2 linked regions of the Panacibacter ginsenosidivorans genome follow. The protein of the gene in region 1 binds, or shares a complex with, the protein of each later gene. Links are inferred from orthologs where the notes say so. Each region holds a gene or a part of one and is shown on either strand. Other genes may lie near its edges. The genes, in order: FRZ67_RS22945 and rpmF.

Region 1 (8,871 bases):
TTTATACCTGTTTGCATTGGTTTCTATATCAAATTCATCATTCAATCTTTCTTCCTGCATGTTTCTGCAATATGGTGTTATAACCTGTATAAAAGCTGTAGACTCTACTTCGTTGTAACCAAGAAAACATACAATACCATACTTAAAAACGTAAATAAATTTTTGTGTGGCCATACGATAAAACAATTCATCAGAATCTTCATGATAAATTTCTGCCGTAAATGCAGTTTTAAATTGTTTTATATCTATACTATCTGCTATCTGGAAGGATACTACTTTTAACATGCAGGTTAGTTATGTGTCTAAGTTAAGGCTTTATAATAAAGAGAAGAATTCTGTTATAAGTAAAGTGTTACAGACACTTTATTTCACATTTTAGTTATTGCTTTTTTTGACCTTTTTCTTCGATTGCTTTGCAACAGGATTATAATCGAGTGCCAGTTTTACCCAATATTCTAATTGTTTTTTTGATTGTAATTCAGCGGAGCTGACGAAAACAAAGCCTCTCATTACTTTACCGTTGTGCACCATTGGCTCGCAACCATTTTTCGAAATTACATCATCATTTTTTTCCGGATCTATTCGAACCATTATTCTTTCCGGCTTAACAGCCACACACATTTTATCATTAACCATAAAACATATTCCACCGAATGCTTTCTTCTCTCCCACATTATCATGCGTTACTTCAATGATCTCTCTTACGCGGTTCAGTAAAGTCTCCTCTGCTAACATGTATAAGAATTTATGCAAACTCAAATTACAAAAAAGGAATAAAAAAAGAGAACGATGGTTCTCTTTAAAATTAAACTGTTGCAAACTGATCAGAACGCTGAAGTGCTTGCGACGCAACAGGCGATGCCATTTATTCTATAGCATAGTATTATAAAATCACTTCTCCTTCCAAATCATAATCATACGCTTTAGTGATCTTTACATTTACAAACTCACCAACAGGCAATTTTTTTGTGGAGTGAATTACCACTTCATTATCTACTTCAACACTATCGAACTCAGTGCGGCCAAGATAGCGGCCAGCTTCCTTTTTGTCGATAATTACTTTAAATACCTTACCTACCTTTTCTACATTCTTTTCATAACTTATTTCCTGCTGCAGTTCCATGATCTCCTGTGCACGTGCCTGCTTTTCTTCCGCAGGCACATCATCAATTAAAGCATAACCACTCGTTCCTTCTTCATGACTGTAAGTGAAAATGCCGACACGATCAAAACGCATACGTGTAAGAAAATCTTTGAGCTCTTCCACATCTTCTCTTGTCTCGCCAGGGAAACCTGCTATTAAAGTTGTGCGCAAACAAATGCCCGGATTCTTTTCACGAATAGCTGCAATCAATTCTTCCATTTCCTGTCTTGTGCTTTGGCGCTTCATTGCTTTCAGCATGTTATTGCTTGCATGCTGCAAAGGCATATCAAGATAGTTACAGATATTGCTGCGCTCACGCATAACATCCAACACTTCAAGCGGAAACTTATTGGGGTAAGCATAATGTAAACGAATCCATTCAATTCCTTTTACATCAGCCAGTTTATTCAATAATTCTGCAAGCATTCTTTTCTTGTAAAGATCGAGACCATAATAAGTAAGTTCCTGCGCAATAAGCATGATCTCTTTAACGCCACGCCGGACAAGGCTCTCGGCTTCTTTAACCAAATCTTCCATCGACCTGCTGACATGCGCACCACGCATTAAAGGAATTGCACAGAATGCACAGGTTCTGTTACAACCTTCACTGATCTTTAAATAAGCATAATGTTTTGGTGTGCCAAGCATGCGTTCACCAAGCAACTCACTTTTATAATCAGCATCAAATTGTTTTAAAATGAGTGGTAATTCAAGAGTGCCAAACCACGCATCAACTTCTGGAATTTCCGCTTCAAGATCGCTACGGTAACGTTCACTTAAACAACCGGTAACATAAACTTTGTCAAGTTTACCTTTCTTTTTTAATTCAACCTGGTCGAGAATAGTATTTACGCTTTCTTCTTTTGCCTTGTCAATAAAACCGCAAGTATTTACCACAACTATGTTATGATCAAGTTTACTGTTCTCATGCACCACATCAATTTCATTTGCTTTCAGCTGGCCACTCAGCACTTCACTATCCACCAGGTTTTTACTGCAACCAAGTGTTATAATGTTCACCTTATCTTTTTGTAATGTTCTTGATTTCATAATAAGGTTGCAAAGTTATGTTTTTACAGGAAGAGTTTATTGGCACCTATGCCTTTAATTGGCGCAGTTATTGAATTCTTTTGAATGAAACAGATCTTTTAAACTTAAAAGTATTCATATGAAACAGTTAATTAAAGGTTCAGGCTTTAAAGCTCTTTTTACGAGCATTATGATATTAATATATCAGTTCACACAGGCACAGGAATCACCAAAAGTAGAAGTAAACAATACAGATGTGGGCACCTGGATTGGCCAGAACTGGATTTGGGTTGTTGGAATCATTGCTTTACTGATTATTATACTTATAGCAAGTGGGGGAAAGCGCAGCTCTAAAACCACGACCATCCGCAGAGATGATGGAAAAACAACAACAATCACTACGGAAAAAGTAGATTAAATAAATCACAAGGCATGTGGAAAATGGGTAAATCATACCACATAATAAAAGGACGCCAAAAGCGTCCTTTATATTTTATTGTAATAATTATTTAGTAAAGTATCCTCACCTTAATCGTTTCTTTCACATCTCTCAATAATTCTAAAGCCTGTTTGGAAAGTTTCTTATCTACATCTAAAACCACGTACCCAATTTCATTATTTGTTTGTAAATACTGACCAACAATATTGATGTGATGACTTGCCAGTTCTGTATTAATTGCACTCAATACACCCGGTACATTTTTGTGAATATGTAATATTCTATGTGCACCTTCTACCGGTGGCAGGCTGATTGCAGGCACAGTATGCGAGCCATAAGTGATTCCTTTCTCGAGATAATTGAAAAGTTTTGCACTTACATCATCACCAATATTTTGCTGTGCTTCTTCAGTTGATCCACCAATATGTGGGGTAAGAATCACATTGCTTAATCCTTGTAATGGTGTTTCAAATTTATCTCCATTTTTTTCAGGTTCCCATGGAAATACATCTATTGCTGCACCTCCAAGTTCGCCTTCCTTCAATGCTTTTGCCAATATAGCAAGATCAACAACTTCTCCCCTGGCATAATTAATAAGAATTGCGCCTTTCTTAAAATGTTTGATATTGCCCTTATTAATAAGATTCTTTGTTTGTGCTGTTTCAGGTACATGCAGTGAAACAATATCCGCAGCATTTAAAAGCTCTTTCAGGCTCCTGCAGGAAGCTGCATTACCCAAAGGCAGTTTGGTTTCCACATCATAAAATAAAACTTTCATACCAAGCGCTTCTGCAAGTACACTTACCTGGCTGCCAATATTTCCGTAACCTACCAAACCTAACGTTTTACCGCGCAATTCAAAACTGCCTTTTGCTTCTTTATTCCAAAGACCTTCATGCGCAGCTTTGTTCTTATCCGGTATGCGGCGTATCAACATTATAGAGAGCCCAATCACCAGTTCTGCAACACTTCTGGTATTACTATAAGGAGCATTAAAAACTACAATTCCTTTTTTGGTTGCTGCTTTTAAATTCACCTGGTTTACACCAATACAGAAACAGCCTATTGCCTGCAGTTTGGTTGCTGCTTCCAAAACTTTCTCTGTTATCTGTGTTTTGGAACGAATACCCAGCAAATGCACATCTTTCACTTCCTTTATCAATTCTTCTTCGCTTAGTGCACCGCCGATCTTTTTTACATTGGTATAACCGTTTTGCTTAAAGTGCTGCACAGCTTTGTCGCTGATATTCTCCAAAAACAGGATCTTAATTTTTTCTTTGGGGTAACTTGTAAGTTGGCTCATCGTTGTTGTTGCTTGCTAAAGGATTATATAAAGCAAAATCCCCCCGTTTTTTACTGCGGAGGGATTTTAATATCAGAAGGTTATTTTTTCTTTTCGTAACGCTTCTTGAATTTGTCGATACGTCCCGCAGTATCTACCAGTACATTCTTACCGGTATAAAATGGATGCGATGTATTCGAAATTTCCAGCTTTATCAGCGGGTATTCATTACCATCTTCCCATTTAATTTTTTCTTTGGAACCGCCTGTAGAACGACCAAGAAATGCATGACCGTTGCTCATGTCTTTGAAAACAACAAATTTGTAACTTTCCGGATGGAGACCTTTTTTCATTTTTATGATTTTAGGCTGCACGGATTTTGCCGTACAATTTAAAAATTGGAGCGCAAAGATAAGTTCGGGAAGGTTTTAAACCAAATTGAATTTAAAGTAAAGCAATTATGCGCCCAACATCCTGTTTCCTATGGCATCTTTGGTTGCGTCGCACACTTCAGGTTTTTGGAACTTATGGCAACAATTGCCCCCGTTTATTTACGATTTCATATTGGTAAACTGAAGCGGGAAGGCAAGGTTAGCTCCTCTCAGCATGGCAATAACTTCCTGCAGATCATCTATTTTTTTGGCAGTTACGCGTACTATCTCATCCATTATTTGTGCCTGCACTTTTAGACCTGAATCTTTTATAAGCTTTACGATCTTCTTTGCATCATCCTGTTTTAAACCATTGGTTACGGATACTTCTTTCTTTACCACTTTACCACTGGGGTAAGCATCTTTTTCAAAGTTGAAGGCATTACCATCGATGCCCTGTTTTATAGCACGGCTGATAATAACATCAATGACCTGTTTCATTTTCATATCGCTTTCTACTTCTATGTTTACGATATAGTCTTTTTTATTGAGCTCTATGGAAACATGCGAGTCTTTAAAATCGAAACGATTACTGATCTCTTTCTTTACAGTGTTGATTGCGTTATCTAAAGTTTGAAGATCAACTTTACTGGCAATATCAAATGATGGCATGGCAAAAAGTTTATAATTGATAATTGATAGCCGGCAAAAATACAAATGTGCATTGACTGATGTAACAGTAAGACGCTAAATTGTTGAATAGAATTACTGAATGTACAAGTGAGTGACACAACAAAACCTTAATAGCAGCACCGCAGCTAAGTGCATAAAATAAAAAGCCCCGGTAGAAACCGGGGCCGGAATTATAATGCACATGAGAAAAATTTTACTGCTGACCACCAGTATTTACGCGGCTCTTTTCGTCATCGGCACCTGTATTATGACGACGTGGAGCCGGATTATTTACTTTGCCAAAACGATACGTAAACGAGATGATAGCCCTGCGGTTATCCCAATAACTATGTATTTGTGTGTAACCTTTGTTAAGATCGGTGCTTCCCCTGAAACTCATAAGATAAAAGGGATCGCGGAGATTGAGACGGATGGAACCTTTGTCTTTCAAAATTTTTTTGCCGCCGCCTACTGAAAACATTCCCATCGGTAATGAAAGAATGGCGCTGCTTTCTAAATTTTTGCCACGGTAAAAACCACTAGCCTCTGCAGACCATCCTTTATTAAACGTAAACTGACTGCTCATATTGGCTGTGTAAGAAGTAAGGCCAAGATCAATCTGCTCACCGTCAATAGTTCCTTTGTAATGGTTATTGAATACATTAGCGAAAACGTTTATTGACCACCACTTCGCCAGTTTTGTATTATAACTAACGGCTAAACCAATGTTTTTATTGGACGCTATATTTTGCTTGGTTTGATAAGTAGTGTAGTTAGAATCGCCGGGTTCACGTTTTGTTATCAATACATCATTAATGATATCTGAAACAGTTGTATAGTTTGCTGATATATTTAAGGCGCCTTTATAATTATAACTTAGTTCAAAGTTATGACTGAATTGTGGCTGAAGATCCGGGTTTCCCTGGCGATACGTATATCGATCAAGCTGGTACTGGAACGGGTTCAGATCCTGGTAGCCCGGCCTTTCTATTCTTCTGCCATATGACAAACCAAAAGTGTTGTTATCATTCAGATTATAACTGAAATATGTGGTAGGAAAGAGTTTGGTATAATTCTTTTTAAAAGCAATCTCTTTTGAAACCTGATTGCCTTCTGCTATGGTTTGTTCTGCACGTAAACCGAGCTGTATACCAAATTTCTTTATTTGTTTTTGTAAATTGATATAAGCTGCATTGATGTTTTCTTTATAAATAAAATGATTGCTTCTTGTTTCATCATTTTCCCATTTACCGGTACCAGCGTCATAAATGGTGTATTGTGCATCATTATCAGTTTTTACATAACTGAATTTTACGCCAGCTTCGAGTGTTGCATTTTTCTTTAAAGGTTGCTTATAATCTGCTTTGAAGCTGTAGATATCGATGTTTGCAGGGAGGTAACCATTTAATAAAAAGGGGTCTTCTGATAAGTCTCCGTCAGAGTTGTACAAATAGTTATTGGAATATTGTTTGCCTTTTGTTCTGTATAAAATATAATCTGCATCTACTGATAATTCTTTTCCAGAGGTATCTAATTTCTGCTGCAGGTTAACATTAAACCCAACATTCGTCCATGGATCGTGTGTTTCTGAGTTTGCATCATTGTATTGTACAAAACGATGCAGGCTATCATAAATATTCGCAGTGCCTGTAGAAGTAAAACGATCATTATCAAGATAACTCGTCATTGCCACGCCAACAGTTGTATTCTTGCCGGCAAAATAATCTGCACCAAGTTTAAAGTTATGGGGCAAGCCTTTATACTTTCCATAAGTATGCTGCTCACTATATCTGTTAAATGCAGAATCCCTGCCTTCTCTTAAACTCCTGTTTATATAAATATCATTAAACCCCAACCAGTACGAATTTCCATACATACCATAAATATTAGTCTTCCCTTTGCGCCAGTTGAAATTGATATTATTAGTATTCTTAAAATATTTTGCAATAATAGCGCTGGTAGAAAAGCTGCCATTTAATCCATTGTTTACATTCTTTTTTGTCTTGATATTAATGATGCCTGTGTTACCTGCTGCATCATATTTTGCAGAAGGCTGCGTCATTATTTCTATCTGGTCAAGCTGATTGGAAGAAAGATTTTTCAGATAATTTGTCAGATCCTGCCCGGATAGATAAGATGGTTTACCATCAATAAATATTTTCACGCCCTGCTTTCCTTTCAAGCTTATCTCACCATCATTATTAACTGTAATGCCCGGAGATTTTTCTAAAACCTCTAATGCGGATAAACCAGTATTGGTTGGCGATGCTTCGACATTTACAATCGTTTTATCAATTTTATTTTCAATCAATGGCCTTGTTGATTTTACACTCACACCTGCTAAAGAAGCTGATGCATTGCTCATTACAAAATCTGCGTTTACTAATTTTTTGTCATCACTTACAACTATTGATGTGTAAGACTTTTGATACCCCACTGCATCAGCGCTCAATAAATAGTTACCATTGTTTACGTGTTCAAATTCAAATAACCCATTCTTATCTGTAACCTCCATTTTTATTAAAGAAGAGTCTTTTGCTTTCAGCAATGATATAGTCGCGGCCTCGATTACTTTCTTATCAGAAGAGATAATACTACCGGAAATTTTTCCAATAGTTTGCGCAAATGAAGTTGTAGCAATAAAAGCAGGGACAATGAACAGGTATATTTTTTTCATAACAGTATTTGGTGATTAATTCTACGTCCGATTTCGTAGAGCTAAGATGAACATTAGCACTTAAGCTAAAAATGCAAAATTGGACAAACGGAAGTTTTAAAATATTATCGGAAACCGTTCATCAAGCATCTATGATAAACGGAAAATAGATAGTGATGAATGAACGGTTTAAATAAATAATTCCTGATACTTTTATTACTAAATTTTTTTTGAACCGGACTAATAAATAAGCTTAACCTTTTGTTGCGTCGCACACTTATACGTCCTGTTCTTTATTCAACAAACAAAAACACTCTTACTCATGAGATCAAAATTTACTTTCACAACTATTATACTTTTTTGTTGCAACATTCTTTTAAAGGCACAACAGGTAACATATCCAGGCAAAGAATTGCCCGCAGATACAGCTAAGATTTTTGCAAAAGGAATTTTATCTGATGGTTTAAGCAACCGCGATTTCACCATCTCCCCTTCCGGTGATGAAATATTTTTCACTTTACAGGGGCAAAAATTTTCGAGCAGTACCATATTGTATATGCACAAAGAAAATGGCAAATGGTCTGCACCCGAAGTTGCTCCATTCTCTGGAATGTATCGTGATCTTGAAGCAACCTTTACAACAGATGGAAAAACAATTTTCTTTTCTTCAGACAGGCCAACAAGTGAGCAGGATTCTACAAACGATTTTGATATCTGGAAAGTAATTAAAACAAATAATAGTTGGGATGCTCCTGAACATTTGGGTTCTATAGTTAATTCTGATAAAGATGAATTCTATCCTTCATTAACAAAAAACGGCGATCTCTATTTTACTGTAGAAGCTGAATACGGAAAAGGCAAAGAAGACATTGTAATGTGTACATACAAAAATAGTATGTATGAAAAGCCTGTTAGCTTACCTGAAGCAATCAATAGTGCGGGTTATGAATTCAATGCATTTGTAGATCCGGATGGAAAATATATTTTATTTACAGGTTATGGCAGAAAAGATGATATGGGCAGAGGCGATCTGTACATTTCAAGAAAAGATTCAAATGGAAACTGGTTACCTGCGGAACATCTACCAAAAGGAATAAATTCCGCAGATCTGGATTATTGTCCTTTTATAAGCTGGGATAAAAAAATATTATTTTTTACTTCGAACAGGTCAGCTAAAGAATTATCTCTTCATGGTAAACAGGATTATGCAACATTGAAAACTTTATTAGGCTCCACAGGTAATGGTTTGGATGATATTTATTGGATAAAATTGGATCT
Region 2 (8,767 bases), 1.3 Mb from region 1 along the record:
CGATTTTGCAATTTGATGATATAGATTCAAGAGAAAAAGCACTGAAGTTTATTAAGAAACAAGTTTGGCTTACCGAAGAAGATTTTGCGAAATATGCTGCAAAGAATTCACCAATTGCATTAATTGGTTTTACACTCCTCAACGAAGGTGAAAAGCTTGGCATCATTGATGAAGTAATAGAGCAACCGCACCAGGTTTTATTGACTATAAAGATCAATGGTAAAGAAGCGTTGATTCCATTGCATGAAGAAACACTTGATAATATTGATCGCAAAAAAAAGGAAGTGCATGTAACCCTTCCTGATGGTTTATTAGAAATTTATTTAGAGTAATATTACTGCAGTACAAGTGTGCGACGCAACAGTAGCTGAAGGTATTACTACTGTTGACTAAAAAAAATTAATATTCTTTCTTTATCCAATTCACATTTCTTTCTTTCAGGTAATTGATAACATAATCAAATACTTTTTTATCATCACCAATTAATTCCGGAGGAAACACACCTTTTTTTGTAATTAAGCCTTCTGCAAAAGCATTTGCAGCAGCGGTGCAGGTATAACCTGTGGTGCGTGACATAGATGAAGTTTTGCTTGCATTATCAAACCTGTCAAGCATTGAGTATTCTATAGTTTTATCTGCACCACTCATTTTCCCTTTTACAACAACTTTCATTATAGTAAACTCTTCTTCTTCCTGCCCAAGTTTCCATTCATTTAATAAAATAGCTGAAGTATATTCCAATGGTTTTATTTCCTTGCCCTTATAGTTAATTATCTCTTCAGAAAAGAAACCACTTCTTTGCAACGCAACGATCAATTCTGCATGACCGGGGTAACGCAATGTTTTTTCTTTGAGATTTGGAACATGTGGCATCGTGTATAAAATAGAACGCAAACCATCTGTATTAAAACATTCGAGCGTGCCAACTTCATCAAAATCCATTAGCTCAACTTCAGTCATTGCGGGCTTTACAACGATCTGCCCGTTTTCTTTTAAACGAGCAGGACGTGTATATTCTTCAATAACATCAATGGGAGAGAAGGGCGCTTTGTATTCAAAAGGTTTCTTTCTTGTCTTTGGTAAACCACCAACATAACATTCAAAGCTATTTATATCCATAATTGTGTTGTAGTAACCGATAACCAAATTACTTACGCCAGGTGCAACACCGCAATCTGTAATAGCAGTGACATTTTTTTGTTTTGCTAAAGCATCTAATACCAACGCATCTTCCGGAAAGAAAGAAATATCTACGACATTCTTGCCTGCTTCAATTACAGCCTTCAATGTATTGAAACCCATAAAGCCGGGAACTGCAGTTATTATTAAATCGAAATCCTGTAAAAGATTTGAATAGTTGCTATAAGCTTTTAAATCTGTCTTTACGGTTTTTGTATTGGATGATTTCGATTTCAGGATGTCAAGTGCATGTTCGCTTGCATCAAAAGAAGTTACATCATGCTTTTGTGCGAGATCAATAGCCATGGTACGTCCAACCATACCACTTCCTAATACTGCTATTTTCATATGGAATTATTTTAAGAGGCGGCAAAGCTAAGAAAAGAAAGGAACAAGAAACAGGATTGAGAAAACAAGAACCACCGATAGTTCAAATACTTCTGCTTTCTATCTTTATTTTAAATGTTTTATCGGGGGTTACCGGACTTTGTAAAACAGAAGCTGGAAATTGTTCTCTTATAAAAATTGCACACATTGTATTGGATACATGATAAAGATTTTTTCGAAATGCAACAGGAATTCCATCGAGTATACCTGCTAAAACTTCTGGTCTGTACTTTTCAGGATTGTATGCATAGTCATGCCAAACGACAATTGATTTTTCATGGATAAGATGCTCAAATATTTTTTGTGTATCATTTTTTACATATTCGTTGCGGTGATCTCCATCGATAAAAATTAAATCAAATTTTTTGTGTACACTTTTAAAATCATAAGTCAAAGAATTGCCTGTTATGTGTTTGATATTTTCTTTGCCTTTTGAAAAGAAGCCATGCAGGTCAGCATATTTTTCACCCAAGCCTAATGATATGATTTCTTCTTTTGAGAGATTCAACGTGTAGCATTCCTTGCAGTTCTCTGCGACATTAATTGCACTTTCGCCACGCCAGGTACCAATTTCAAAATAACTGCAATCTTTAAATCTTTTGGTCAATGATTTTAATAAAGCAAAATCTGTAGGTAGAGAGCTGCCGTCTAAAAAAGCAACACAGTCAAGCGTTTCGGAGAAGTTCGGTGAAATTTCATTAATGTCTACAACAGGCAAACCGTTTTTTATCTGGTAGCTTTTTTCAATGTATTGCTGCCACACTGCATCATCTGCAAGCACATTATTTAAGAGCCAGGGATTTTTTATTATTGCCGCAATTGCCTTTAATGTCTTGCTTAATTTTTTCATCGGTTGAAATTAAACATTTCAGTTGAGTGAGTTGAGTAATGAACTGAACGTACAAGCGTGCGACGCAACAGGCGATGCTACACAGTACAACAGCCGGGCTCAAAAAATAAAATAAAAAATGAAGTGAGATTATGCAGAAAAACTTTCCTGTATTTTATTACAGAGATCAGTATTGATCATTTTTTCTGCGGTAGAAATCATGTTCATGAAAGCTTTATCATTACTGATACCATGACCAATAACAACTGGTCTTGCTACACCAAGCACTGGTGTGCCGCCGTATTGTTCGTAGTGAAAACGGTTAAAATATTCATCATCGTGCACCTGGCGATTGAGCGCCACATCGTACACAGATTCGGCAAGTTTTAAAATTACGTTACCTGTAAAACCATCGCAGACAACAACATCAGCCTTGTCCTGGAAAATATCTCTGCCTTCAATGTTACCAACAAAATTGATCTTGTTGTTTTCTTTCAGCAACGGGTAAGTTTCTTTACAAAGCTGGTTGCCTTTGCCTTCTTCTTCACCTACATTCAACAAACCAACACGTGGATTATTAATGTTCAAAATATGTTGTGCATATTGGCTGCCAAGAATTGCGAAATGATTTAAGTGCTCTGGTTTACAATCAACATTCAAACCTACATCAAGCAGCAAACCCGTAGCCCCATTTAGCTTCGGAACAATCGTTGGAATGGTTGGTCTTAAAACACCTTCAATTGTTTTGATGGTATACATCGTGCCTACAAGCATGGCACCGGTGTTACCGGCACTAATGAATGCATCAACTTTGCCTTTTGCAAGCAAACCAAAACCAATGGAGATAGAAGAGTTTGGCTTTTCTTTCAGAGCTTTTGTAGGAGGTTCGTGGTATCCCACTATTTCAGGTGCATGAATAACTTTTATCTTTTCACTATCGATATTATATTCATGCAAAAGAGGCTGTAATACAGCCTCATCACCTAAACAAAATATAGTAGCCGGACGCGAAGAAGCCGACAGATAAATCTGCAAACCTTTAACCGCTTCAAGCGGAGCGAAGTCGCCACCCATCATGTCAAATGCAATATTCATGCAAGGCAAGCTATGGAATATATTTTAAAGATTAAGCTTTCAACGGTGCTTTTTCAGACACCAACTTACCCTTGTAAAATAATTTTCCTTCGCTTACATGTGCACGGTGGCGTACATGTGTTTCGCCTGTAGCGCTGTCTTTGCTTAATGTTACTTCCTGGGCAACATAATGCGTTCTTCTCTTTGCACTGCGCTGTTGTGAATGTCTGCGCTTTGGATTTGGCATAACTCAGATTTTTATACTTCTAAAAAATTTATATCAGTTTCTTTTGTGAGCAAACTTCATTACTACTATTAAGCTTCTGTTGTGTCACTCACTTGTACGTTCTTATCTCTATTCAACTATTCTTCTTCCAGGTTCTTAAACTTTTCCAATCCTTTCCAAACACTTGTATTACTCTTTGTTTCTTTCTCCGCTTCCGTCTGCATCTGTTTCAACTTCTCCAATACCTCTTTATTGCACTGTGGTCCGCCAACTTCATCTTCCGCACACATTTTCTGCATTGGTATGCTCAGGTTTATGAACTCATAGATCCAGTCGCCAACATAAATATGACTTTCCGTTTTGCTGATATAATAAACGTCGGGATCTTCTTCCTGTTCATTCATTGTATCAGGTTCATCTACCAGTTTTACAGTAATCCTGAATTCATCCCAAAGCTGCATGGTAAGATCATTGCCACAACGGTCACAGCTGACATCTGCACTTCCATCCACGTCAAACTTCAGCATCATGAACGAATTATTTTTTTCCAGTTCCAGCTTTATTTTAGCTGTACAATGGGAAAAATCCTGTTCACCATAGTGTTTAAAGAACTTATCATCTACCTGGTAATCAAAGTGATGAATACCGGGTTTTAGTCCCACAAATGCAATTTCGTACGCTCTCCGGTGGTTCATATCCACTTTTTTTGGGGTGGCAAAGGTAACGGAAAAACTATTTACCTCCAAAGGAATCTGCATCTGCTGAAAAACATTCCCGTTGTTACCTAACACTATAATTATCAACGGTGAAAGATATTTAACGACAGGTTTTCATGGCATCTGACTTTGGAAAGCTAAAATTACAGATTTTAGCAGCCGCATTGCTGCATAACAATCAAAGCATGGATAAAAACAAAGGTAAAAGAGCGTGGCTGAAACTCATTATTCCCCTGGCAATAGCTGTTAGCATGAGCCTCATTTCCGGTTTCCCGGCTTTAATTGAAAAATATTATACAGGATATGTTTATCCTGTTATCAGCACAACAATGCGTTTTCTTTTTGGGTGGCTGCCATTCAGTATTGGAGACTTGCTTTACCTATCTGCTGCAATCTGGCTCATTGTAAGGTTTTATAAAACAGGTAAAGCTGTTTTAAAAAAACGTGTTTCAAAAGAAAGTTTCCTGCGATCGCTTCGCAGAACAGTGGCTGTAATACTTTGGATCTATATAATTTTTTACAGTTTTTGGGGATTGAATTATAGCAGGCTTGGGATATCCTACCAGCTAAAGCTTGAGCCAGTTGACTATTCGACTAATGATCTGAAAATATTAACTGCCTCACTCATCACTAAAGTAAATGCTTCCCGACTTGAATTGGGAGATTCAGTAACATATCCTTCCAATAAAGAAATGTTCTCTATAGCGACATCTGCTTACAACAGAGCCGAACAAAATTTACCTTTTCTGCATTACAAGGTTGCTTCTATAAAAAGTTCCATGTGGGGCTGGTTAGGAAATTATACAGGCTTTCTTGGTTATTATAATCCTTTCTCTGCCGAAGCCCAGGTTAATACAACTGTTCCTCGTTTTGTAATTCCATTTACAGTTTGTCATGAGATCGGTCATCAATTAGGTTACGGCTCTGAAGATGAAGCAAACTTCTCCGGTTATCTTGCTGCCATGTCTTCAACTGATGAGCGCTTTCATTACTCTGCTTATTTTGATCTATTCAATTATGCCAATCGTGAATTATTTATAAGAGACTCATTTGCTGCAAGAGCTAATTATAAATTGTTAGACACACTGGTTAAAAAAGATATACAGACGTATAAAAAATTTATCATTGATCACAAGAATCCCATAGAGCCTTTGATTGATAAAGTTTACGGCAAGTATTTAGTAGCCAACAATCAGCCAAACGGTTTAGATACTTATGATGAAGTGGTGGGTTGGTTAATTGCTTATAAAAAAAATATGGAGAATTGTAAGCCCCAACTCCTAAAGGGAGTGAAAAATAAAGAAGTTGTGTTGATAGTGTTCAATAGTGTTACGAACGTACAAGTGAGTGACACAACCAAAACTTAATAGTAGCAATGCAGCTTATAAACAAGTATTATTTCAAATACACCGTATGCATTTCGCTCGTAAGTGTTCTTTCAATTTCTTTTAACTGTTTATAAATAACAATAAGCCCTGTATATTTTTCTTCATTTTTTTCGTGGCTCAATTCATCTTCCAGTTCGAGGTACATGCGTTTTATTTTACGCAACTTGTAGATATTAAGTGCAGAATTGATAACATTGGTTATATCATTATCAAGTTTTACAGAATAGCCTTCCATGCGCCTGCCCCAATCATGCACTTCGTAAGGAAAATGTAAGAGGCCTGCAACAAATGCATTCATCTCTGTATCGCTGCTGTATAAAAATGTTTTGGTATCAATATGTCCGTTTGTATGCAGCATATTAAAATAAGCATCTACGATTTTATCCAGTTTATCATTTTTTAGATGAAACTCCTGCAACACTTCATAGATAGCATCGGCAACATATTTATCTTCATTCAGCAGTTGATTGCCATATTCTATTAAACGTTTTACAATTTCACGTTCCTGGAATTCATCTTCAAGAAAAAGATTTGCTGCATCATCTGCTGCCTGTTCTGTCTGTTGTGATGCAATATATTTTGCTTCGCTGGCAGGAGATTTCTTCTCGTCTTTGGAAATTTTTTCCCGGATGAATTTATTTACAAGATTTGTAAGCCCACCTTCATCAATTCTTAACAATGTTGCGCTCTGTCTTATATACTCTTCTTGCTTGCTAAAGTCTTCTGCTTTATTGATCTTACTGATGGTCTCAGCAATATGATTAACGACTTCATTCTTCTTGTTTACATCATTGCCAGCATCTTTCAGCATTATATCCAGCTGAAAAAGAATAAAATCTTTTTTATTTTGTGCAACAAAATCTTTGAAACCCTGTGCACCAACCAGTCTTACATAACTATCCGGGTCCTCATTATCCGGTATCAATACAAGATGCACATTCAGGCTTTCTTCAAGCGCCATATCAAGTCCTCGTAATGCAGCTTTAACGCCTGCAGAATCGCCATCATAAACGATCGTAAGATTGTTGGTATATTTTTTTATTAAACGAAGCTGATCGGTTGTAAGCGAAGTGCCACCACTTGCCACAACATTTTCAACACCTGCCTGCGATAATGAAATCACATCAGTGTAACCTTCCACGAGAAGGCATTCGTCATTCTTATCAATGGCTAATCTTGCAAAGTATAAACCATACAGAATTTTACTCTTTATATATAATTCATTTTCCGGCGTATTAATATACTTCGGTGCTTTATCTGCTTTGCCAATTACACGTGCACCAAATCCAATGATCTTACCGGAATTATTATGCACCGGAAAAATGATCCTGCCACGATAATTATCAATCAGTTCATCATTACGATTTACTACCAAACCCGATCGCTGCAATACTTCGGCACTGAATTGATTTTGCATTGCAGCTTTTGCAAATGCATCTCTTGCCTGCGGGTTATAACCTACCTGGAATTTTTGTAAAGTCTCATTTGTAAAACCTCTTTCTTCCAAATAGCTTAATGCAATATTTTGCCCTTCTTCTGTATCGAATAATTGTGTTGCGAAAAACTTTTGCGCAAAACTGTTGAGGATGTATAAACTTTCTGCAGCCTGTTGTTGTTGTTTTACTTCATCGCTTACCTGGGTTTCTTCAATCTCCACATTATAACGTGCAGCCAGCCAGCGCAATGCTTCCACATAACTGAATTTCTCGTGTTCCATTAAAAATGTAATGGTGTTGCCACTTCTTCCACAACCAAAACATTTATAAATTTCTTTTGCGGGAGACACGGTAAACGATGGCGTTTTCTCTCCATGAAAAGGGCAAAGCCCAAGATAATTTGCACCACGTTTTTTCAGCTTAATAAATTCCCCGATCACATCAATAATATCAATGCGGCTGGTAATTTGTTGTATGGTTTGCGGCGAGATCATGTTCAGTAAAAGCGAACTGCGAACTTATGAATAATTTTTTGGGTACAGGCTTTTGTTCTTGTGGCATCTGTTGTTGTGTCACTCACTTATACTTCCCGTTAAATATTGAGCTCAACGTACAAGAGTGCGACGCAACAAAAGCCTCATAATATTACTGCACCATGGCCCATAAAACGCTGCTATAAAATAAAAGATAAACCCTACCTTGCCGCCTTTAAAAATAAAATTATGCTCAAAAAATTTTTAACTGTTGCTGCAATTGCAATGTCAGTAATTATTGCTGGTTGCGGAAGCGGTAGTGAAACAAAAACTGCCGATGGTTATGTACTTAAATTCAATATGGCCAAGGGTACAAAATTCGAATACTCCATAACAATGGATATGTCAATGAAGCAAAATGTGATGGGGAAAGATATGGATGTGAAAAATAAAATGCTGATGGGTTATACATTCGAAGTTAACGGTGATAGTGCAGGCTGGAAAAAAGTTGCTGCAACTATTTCAAGAGTTGCAATGGATATGAACGCAGCAGGCATGACCGTTCACTTTGATACGAATGAACCTGATACTGCAACAATTTCTGAGCAGAATCCTATGGCTATGGTTGGTAAAGTAATGGGCGCTATGAAAGGCGGACAGTTTGGTTTTACTATTAATGAAAATGGAGAAGTTGGATCTGTATTTGGCCTGCAGGAAATGATGCAGAATATGGTATCAAAAGCAAACCTGCCAAATGCTGAAACAATGATGCAATCTATCAGTAAATCTTTTGATGAAGAAAATTTTAAACAAAACATGCAGCAGTCTTTCAACGTGTACCCCGGTAAGCCTGTAAAGACTGGTGAAAGTTGGAACAAAACAATGACCATGAAAAACAGTGGTATGGATATGAAGATGGAGAACACATATACGCTGCAATCCGTAACAGGCGATGATGCTTTGGTTAAGGTTGTTTCCAAAATTTCATCCGGCGGAGATACTACAGGAACAATGGGTATGAAAATGGATATGAGTGGCACTCTCGATGGCGATATGCAT

The links.
Region 2: FRZ67_RS22945 (region 1) and rpmF share a complex: the UniProt entries of both Escherichia coli proteins name them as parts of the 50S ribosomal subunit. The link is inferred for Panacibacter ginsenosidivorans from one-to-one orthologs.

The regions. Positions count from the first base shown.
Region 1 is NZ_CP042435.1:5,441,461-5,450,331, reverse strand. Bases 2,622-5,557 are described here. They hold FRZ67_RS22945 (type B 50S ribosomal protein L31), read right to left. Parts: upstream 4,248-5,557; coding sequence 3,996-4,247; downstream 2,622-3,995. Other genes in these bases: FRZ67_RS22935 (TonB-dependent receptor domain-containing protein), read right to left, coding at 5,152-5,557; FRZ67_RS22940 (YajQ family cyclic di-GMP-binding protein), read right to left, coding at 4,446-4,937; serA (phosphoglycerate dehydrogenase), read right to left, coding at 2,683-3,915. Outside these bases: FRZ67_RS22970 (RMD1 family protein), read right to left, coding at 1-285; FRZ67_RS22965 (TfoX/Sxy family protein), read right to left, coding at 376-735; 30S ribosomal protein S12 methylthiotransferase RimO, read right to left, coding at 884-2,194; FRZ67_RS22955 (hypothetical protein), read left to right, coding at 2,313-2,591; more of FRZ67_RS22935, read right to left, coding at 5,558-7,614; FRZ67_RS22930 (TolB family protein), read left to right, coding at 7,916-8,871.
Region 2 is NZ_CP042435.1:4,182,710-4,191,476, forward strand. The notes cover bases 2,120-4,951. They hold rpmF (50S ribosomal protein L32), read right to left. Parts: upstream 3,717-4,951; coding sequence 3,522-3,716; downstream 2,120-3,521. Other genes in these bases: FRZ67_RS17575 (class I SAM-dependent methyltransferase), read right to left, coding at 2,120-2,416; plsX (phosphate acyltransferase PlsX), read right to left, coding at 2,546-3,490; FRZ67_RS17590 (YceD family protein), read right to left, coding at 3,833-4,390; FRZ67_RS17595 (DUF3810 domain-containing protein), read left to right, coding at 4,597-4,951. Outside these bases: ribosome maturation factor RimM, read left to right, coding at 1-332; FRZ67_RS17570 (saccharopine dehydrogenase family protein), read right to left, coding at 400-1,527; more of FRZ67_RS17575, read right to left, coding at 1,610-2,119; more of FRZ67_RS17595, read left to right, coding at 4,952-5,778; dnaG (DNA primase), read right to left, coding at 5,807-7,729; FRZ67_RS17605 (DUF6263 family protein), read left to right, coding at 7,958-8,767.